Linked DNA regions of Hymenobacter tibetensis. The protein of the gene in region 1 interacts with the protein of each later gene in a pairwise test. Links are inferred from orthologs where the notes say so. Each region holds a gene or a part of one and is shown in the gene's direction. Other genes may lie near its edges.

What was found.
Region 2: the proteins of MTX78_RS11770 (region 1) and rsfS interact in binary tests that used the Escherichia coli proteins (3 or more experiments, as listed by UniProt). The link is inferred for Hymenobacter tibetensis from one-to-one orthologs.

The regions. Positions count from the first base shown.
Region 1 is NZ_CP094669.1:2,937,042-2,940,342, forward strand. The notes cover bases 15-2,993. They hold MTX78_RS11770 (ATP-binding protein), read left to right. Parts: upstream 15-944; coding sequence 945-2,042; downstream 2,043-2,993. Other genes in these bases: MTX78_RS11765 (DUF5691 domain-containing protein), read left to right, coding at 15-757; MTX78_RS11775 (hypothetical protein), read left to right, coding at 2,042-2,374; MTX78_RS11780 (hypothetical protein), read left to right, coding at 2,389-2,844; MTX78_RS11785 (SMI1/KNR4 family protein), read left to right, coding at 2,951-2,993. In the rest of the region: more of MTX78_RS11765, read left to right, coding at 1-14; more of MTX78_RS11785, read left to right, coding at 2,994-3,301.
Region 2 is NZ_CP094669.1:4,594,504-4,597,645, reverse strand. Bases 93-2,912 are described here. They hold rsfS (ribosome silencing factor), read left to right. Parts: upstream 93-1,214; coding sequence 1,215-1,610; downstream 1,611-2,912. Other genes in these bases: ftsH (ATP-dependent zinc metalloprotease FtsH), read left to right, coding at 1,699-2,912; MTX78_RS18400 (biotin--[acetyl-CoA-carboxylase] ligase), read right to left, coding at 408-1,199; MTX78_RS18405 (T9SS type A sorting domain-containing protein), read right to left, coding at 93-104. Also shown: more of MTX78_RS18405, read right to left, coding at 1-92; more of ftsH, read left to right, coding at 2,913-3,142. UniProt on the Escherichia coli protein: Functions as a ribosomal silencing factor. Interacts with ribosomal protein uL14 (rplN), blocking formation of intersubunit bridge B8.

The DNA.
Region 1 (3,301 bases):
TACCACTTGGGACAAAAGCTGGCTGGCTGATGGCATCGAGGAGAAAAACGACCAATACGCCTACTACTCAGGCACCGGCAACCGGGCTACTCCGCTAGGTCCGAGCGCCATCCGGCTGGGCAATATACTGGCCCTACTCCCCCCCAGCCGCTGGACTACACACCTAGACGTTTCAGCTGACGACTTGCTGGCTGCGGCCCTAGCTTCGGAGTGGGCGGTGCCGATGCTGCCGTGCTGGGCCACAAGCACCCTCCTGCATCAGGATACCGACTTTGCGGCGGCTTTTCTGAAGCTGTGGCTGCACCAGCGCCCGACCCTGCAAAAAAACCACCTCGACCGCAACATCGATTGGGCGGCCCTCACCGAATTACTGCCCGCCGCTACCCGGCAACAGCTTCTGCTCAAGCCCATGCTGCTGCGCGTCCGGCGCCAGGAACCCCGCTGGACCGACGACCTGCTGCAGCTCCCTACGCCCTGGCCCCATGAGCTAACCACCGAAGTCCTGCAAAGCCTAAGCGCCAAGCTAACCAACTCGGCCACCCTCGAACGGTTCCACACCGACCTCTACCAGCTCAGCTACTTCATCAGCCAGCACCTCGCCCCCGCCATTGCTCCCGCCGACGCCACGTTGGTAGAAACCACCCTGCTCGCCCTACCCGAAGTACACAGTACCTTCCAGAACAGCATCCACACCATGCTCGAAACTCTCCGTTTCCGCGCCGAACTGGACGCTTCGCTAATAGAAGCTACAAGTTAAAACTAGTTTCCCTCCTCAGATGAGGAGGGGTTAGGGGTGGTTGACCTACCGTTGAACGACAACTAGTTTTGGCTTCTAGTTCTAGCTGCTCAACCACCCCTAGCCCCTCCTCACCTGAGGAGGGAAACTAGTTTTCTAGCTTCAACTCTGTCACCCCTCATCTGTCACCTACCTCAACGTATCCTATATGTCCGCCACGCCAACCGAAAACCTGCTCCGCCCACACGCCGAAGTGCTATATGCAGAAGAACTAGCCGCCCTGGCGGCAGTTGACGACCGGCCCAAACCCACCAACTGGAAACTCTCGCCGTGGGCAGTGGTAACCTACTTATTGGGCGGCAAGCTCGATAACGGGTTTGAAATCGAGCCCAAGTACATTGGGCAGCGGCGGCTGATGGAAATTGCGGTAGCCACCCTCGCCACCGATAGGGCCTTGCTGCTGCTTGGGGTGCCGGGCACGGCCAAAAGTTGGGTTTCCGAGCATCTGGTGGCAGCCATCAGTGGGCACTCCAACCTGCTGGTGCAAGGCACGGCGGGCACTTCCGAAGACGCTATCCGCTATTCCTGGAACTACGCCCGACTCATTGCCGAAGGTCCATCGTTGGGCGCGCTGGTGCCCTCGCCGCTGTTCAAGGGCATGCAGGAAGGCAGCCTCGTGCGCCTCGAAGAACTCACCCGCATCCCCTCCGACGTACAGGACACGCTCATTACCATGCTCTCGGAAAAGGTGCTGCCCATCCCCGAACTCGCCACCGAGGTGCAAGCTGCGCGCGGTTTCAACGTCATTGCCACCGCCAACGACCGGGACAAGGGCGTAAATGAACTGAGCAGTGCCCTGCGCCGCCGTTTCAACACCGTGGTACTCCCCCTCCCTACCGACCTGAGCGAGGAAGTGCGCATTGTACAAACCCGCGTCGCTAAGCAAGGCAAGGCGCTACAGTTGCCGGTAGAAGCGCCCGCCGTCGAGCAAATCAACCGCCTCGTCACCATCTTCCGGGAGCTACGCAGCGGCGTGACCGAAAACGGCAAAACCAAGCTCAAAAGCCCAAGCGGCACCCTGAGCACCGGTGAAGCCATATCCGTGATGAACAGCGGCTTGGCCCTGGCCGCCTACTTCGGCGACGGTAGCCTCCGCGCCCACGACCTGGCCGCCGGCCTCACCGGCGCCGTAGTGAAAGACCCCGTACAGGACCGCACCGTCTGGCTGGAATACCTGGAAACAGTAGTAAAAGAGCGCGACGGCTGGAAGGATTTATACCGTGCCTGCCGGGAGGTAGTAGAGTAATGGATAACGCTACTATCATCGCCCGTTTACGCAGCTTAGGTTCATTGCCAGTCGATAGCACGCCGGCCATCGACGACTTTCCCTTGCAAGAATTTGATGAACTTGTGCAGCAACTTTCCGAGCCCCTAGAACCAAGCCACTCTCTAGTTTTAATTAATCTGGGGCCTCCGCGCGACACATCTGCCTGTGGTATAGAATGGTCATTGGTTCATGCTGCCGAGAACATATCCGCTGAAGCGTTGCGCAATATCTTGCACGATGCTGACGACACGGAGGTCAGAAGCCTTATTGAGATGAGGCTAATAAACTACTTGAAAAATAATACAGAATAGTATTCTCTGGATTGATGGATACTAACGAATCTAAAGCTTCTGAAACATCTCCAGAATCATACTGGACAGCCGTTGGCAATATCATTCGCGAACGTCCTTATGGGCCAGGTGGTGCCGAAACTCGCAGCGGGACAAAGCATTTTACTCCAGGGGCTAAAGTCTATATTATCGATTGGTACGCCGGGATGTGCCAACGCATAATAGTTGTTGGGCAGCACCGCAAATCCAAACGCTTCATAACGCTATCAATTGATGTTCGGTTAGTAGAAAATCTTCGTCCAAAGGTTTGCTACGACCCAATGGCAATTGCAAAATTCAAAGAGCATTACTCGCCGAAGCCACACTACAACGCGGGCAGTATAAATTCGCTGACGAAAGAATTTGCTGAGACAGTTTGCCAAGCTGTTCCCCATTGGCAGTTCAATTACAAAACCAAGCTTGAAGGCACTACTTCTGTTGATGAAGCATAATTCAGCCATTACCAAACCTTTTTGTCCCGAGTTCAGAACTTTCTTAGCTCTCTGATGAAGAATTAGTAGTAAGGCCTGACACTATAAGCACCTTAATCTTCAGTTCATGCTTGACCTGACTACTCTATTCGATGAGTTTCAACATGAAACGCCTGCTACTAGTGAGCAGTTGTCAGCGTTGGCGGTGCAGTTACCGCAGCCGTTGCCGGAATCATACCGACAGTTTTTGCTGGCTTCCAACGGGGGGTGGGGTCGAAGCGGGACGCGGGAATTCGGCTTTTTCGGCACCGAAGAAATGGCAAGCTACTGGCGCGACTATGAGTTTGGCGAATACATGCCCGGCGCGTTACCGTTCGCCCTGAATGGTGGTGGCACTTTCTATGTATTTGACGTGCGGAACGCGCTGGTGGCAAGTGAAAGTGCCGTTTTCACCTGCGATAGTGGTGCCAATACCTGG
Region 2 (3,142 bases), 1.7 Mb from region 1 along the record:
CGATAGAAGTTATCACCAACTTCCACCGTAACGGTAGCAGCAAGCGCTGACAGTTGCGCCAGTAGTAAGGCCAACATCCCAACTAAGCGGGTAGAAATTTTCATATGAAAGAAGCGTTGCAAAAAAGCTGCCTAGTGGCAAGCTATCAAATATAGGCTTTTTCTGGTATTTAGCGCAAGAGTTCTTAAGAGCAACTCGCGTTTGTGGATGAAGTAAGACAAGCACCGTGCCTAACTAACCCGAAACATAGATGACACTCAGAGCGAAAAGGTTGCGTTGCGCGTGAGTGCGCTGGCCTCGTACCTCTAGCTGTCTACTCGTTATCCAACAGCTAAAGGTTGCCTTTTGCTTGTTCTAGCTATAAAAATATCTGCGTATAGCTTTTATACATCGACCAAACAGTGATACTAAATGATGTACTTAATTTCTTTCAAATCAAAATGACGCAACTGCCCGCTGATCGATAAAGCGAGGCGCCCGGCCTCATCCACATCCACAATCTCACCTGTTACCTGATGGTTATCTACCTCATACAGATGAGGCTCTCGGTAGCGGTAAAGCACTTGCCGGTAGTTCTGTCGGAGAACTCCCAGCCCCCCAGCACGTAGCTGCAAATAGCGCCGTTCTAGGTGTTCGAGCAGGCGGCTTGCTAGAATTGGCAGGTCGTAGGCCCGTCCGGTTAGAGCCGCTAAAGACGTGGCGGTAGGCACCTGAAATTCACGTTGATTAATATTCATTCCAATTCCTACCACGCTATGCTGAATCATTGTGCCACTAAGCGTGTTTTCAATCAGGATACCACCTAGCTTGCGGTTCCCGAAAAAAATATCGTTTGGCCACTTCACCCGAAGCGCGGGGTCGGGGCCAAGAAGCGTCGTCGCCCAGTCGTGCACTGCTAATGCTACTGCTTGGCTGAGTTGAAACTGGTCGGGCGCTGGCAAGAAGGTGGGGCGCCAAACCACCGACATTGTCAGGTTTTCGCCGGGCGCAGCCTCCCAACGGTTGCCACGCTGGCCGCGTCCGGCGGTCTGTTTGTCGGTTATTACCACGCAGCCGTCGGTGGCGCGGTTTCTGTGAATAAGAGCTTGCGCTTCACTGTTGGTTGAAGCGCATTCGGGCAACGAAACCACTTGGCGGCCCGTGAATAGCGTTTGGGGGATAATAGCCTCCACGTGTTTTTCGTACTTTGTGATGATCAAACCTAACAATACCCCATGAAAAGTACCCTGGTTCAACAGGATTCGGACAAGTTGGCAGATGTAGTAGTACGCGGTATGCAGGAGAAAAAAGGCCTGGATATCGTTGTGATGAACCTCAAGGAGCTTAAAAATGCCGTATCGGATTATTTTATTATCTGCTCGGCTTCATCAGATACCCAAATCGATGCCATTGCGCGTTCGGTGGAGGAAGAAGTAGAGAAACTTACTGGTCAGAGCCCTTGGCAAACCGAAGGTCGTATGAACCGCGAGTGGGTACTGCTCGACTATGTGGATGTAGTAGTCCACGTATTCCTGCGCGACCGGCGGCAGTTCTACGCACTGGAAGAGCTATGGGGTGATGCCGAAATTCAGCACATCGAAGAAGAGACTGTTTTCAGTTCATTAAAGTAAAGTGTGCTGGTTTCCGTCTGTTAGCGGGAACAAACACACTGGCGGGGTGTTCCGCCTTTGATCTTTTGCCTTAGCCAATCTTAGTTTCATGTCAGATAACACGCCCAAAAAAAAGAAGCCTATGTTGCCTAGCCCGGCCCCAAAACCTGGCATGCAACTCTGGCTGCTCGCCGGGCTGGTTTTATTTCTGTGCGCCTGGCTGTTCTTCAACCAGAGCGGCAACACAGTAGAGATAAATCAGCAGAAATTCGAGCAAATGTATACCGCCGGCGACGTGCGGGATGTACGCTTGCTCACCGATCGGTCGGTAGTGGAGGTGTCGTTGAAGAACGAGGCCGTCCGAACCGACAAATACAAGGCTCTTCTGAGCCGTCGTGGGCCTCTTACCTTCGAGGCAAGCCCGCAGTTCAGCTTCCGAGTAGTTGACGGAAAAACTTTTAAGGAAGACTTCGAGAAGCTGCAAGCTAACGTTCCATTAGAGCAGCGCATCGGCATCACGTTCGATACGCGTACTGGCTATGGCGACCTGGTAACTACGTGGGGTTTCACTATCCTGTTATTCGTAGGCTTTTGGTTCTTGATGCGCCGCATGAGCGGTGGCGCTGGGGCCGGTGGTCAGATATTCAACATCGGGAAAAGCCGTGCCGCACTATTTGAAGGTGGCGACAAGGTGAAAATCACGTTCAAGGATGTGGCCGGTTTGGAAGAGGCCAAAGAGGAAGTACAAGAAATTGTAGAGTTTCTCAAGAACCCTTCGAAGTTCACCATTTTGGGCGGTAAAATCCCGAAAGGTGCCTTGCTGGTTGGCCCTCCTGGTACCGGTAAAACCCTGTTGGCTAAAGCTGTAGCTGGCGAAGCAGACGTGCCATTCTTCTCGCTTTCGGGTTCCGACTTCGTTGAGATGTTCGTGGGTGTCGGTGCTGCTCGGGTACGTGACTTGTTTAAGCAAGCCAAGTCGAAAGCTCCCTGCATTATCTTTATCGACGAAATTGACGCCGTAGGCCGTAGCCGTTCGCGTGGCAACATGCCCGGCGGCAACGATGAGCGCGAAAACACGCTCAATTCGCTGCTGGTCGAAATGGACGGTTTCGGTACTGACTCTGGTGTCATCATCCTTGCTGCTACTAACCGCCCCGATACGCTCGACTCAGCGCTGCTGCGCCCCGGCCGTTTTGACCGCCAGATCAGCATTGATAAGCCAGACATCAATGGCCGCACCGAGATTTTCCAGGTGCACTTGAAGCCCCTAACGCTAGGCCCCGACGTAGAGGCCCGTCGTTTGGCAGCCCAGACTCCTGGCTTTGCTGGGGCTGAAATTGCCAACGTCTGCAACGAAGCTGCCCTTATTGCTGCCCGTCGCGACAAGAAGATGATTACCATGCAGGACTTCACCGACGCTGTTGACCGCGTTATTGGAGGTCTGGAGAAGAAGAATAAGATTATCAGCCCCGATGAGAAGCGCATCGTAGCCTACCACGAAGCTGGCCACGCTATTGCGGGTTGGTTCCTGGAGCATGCTGATCCGTTGGTGA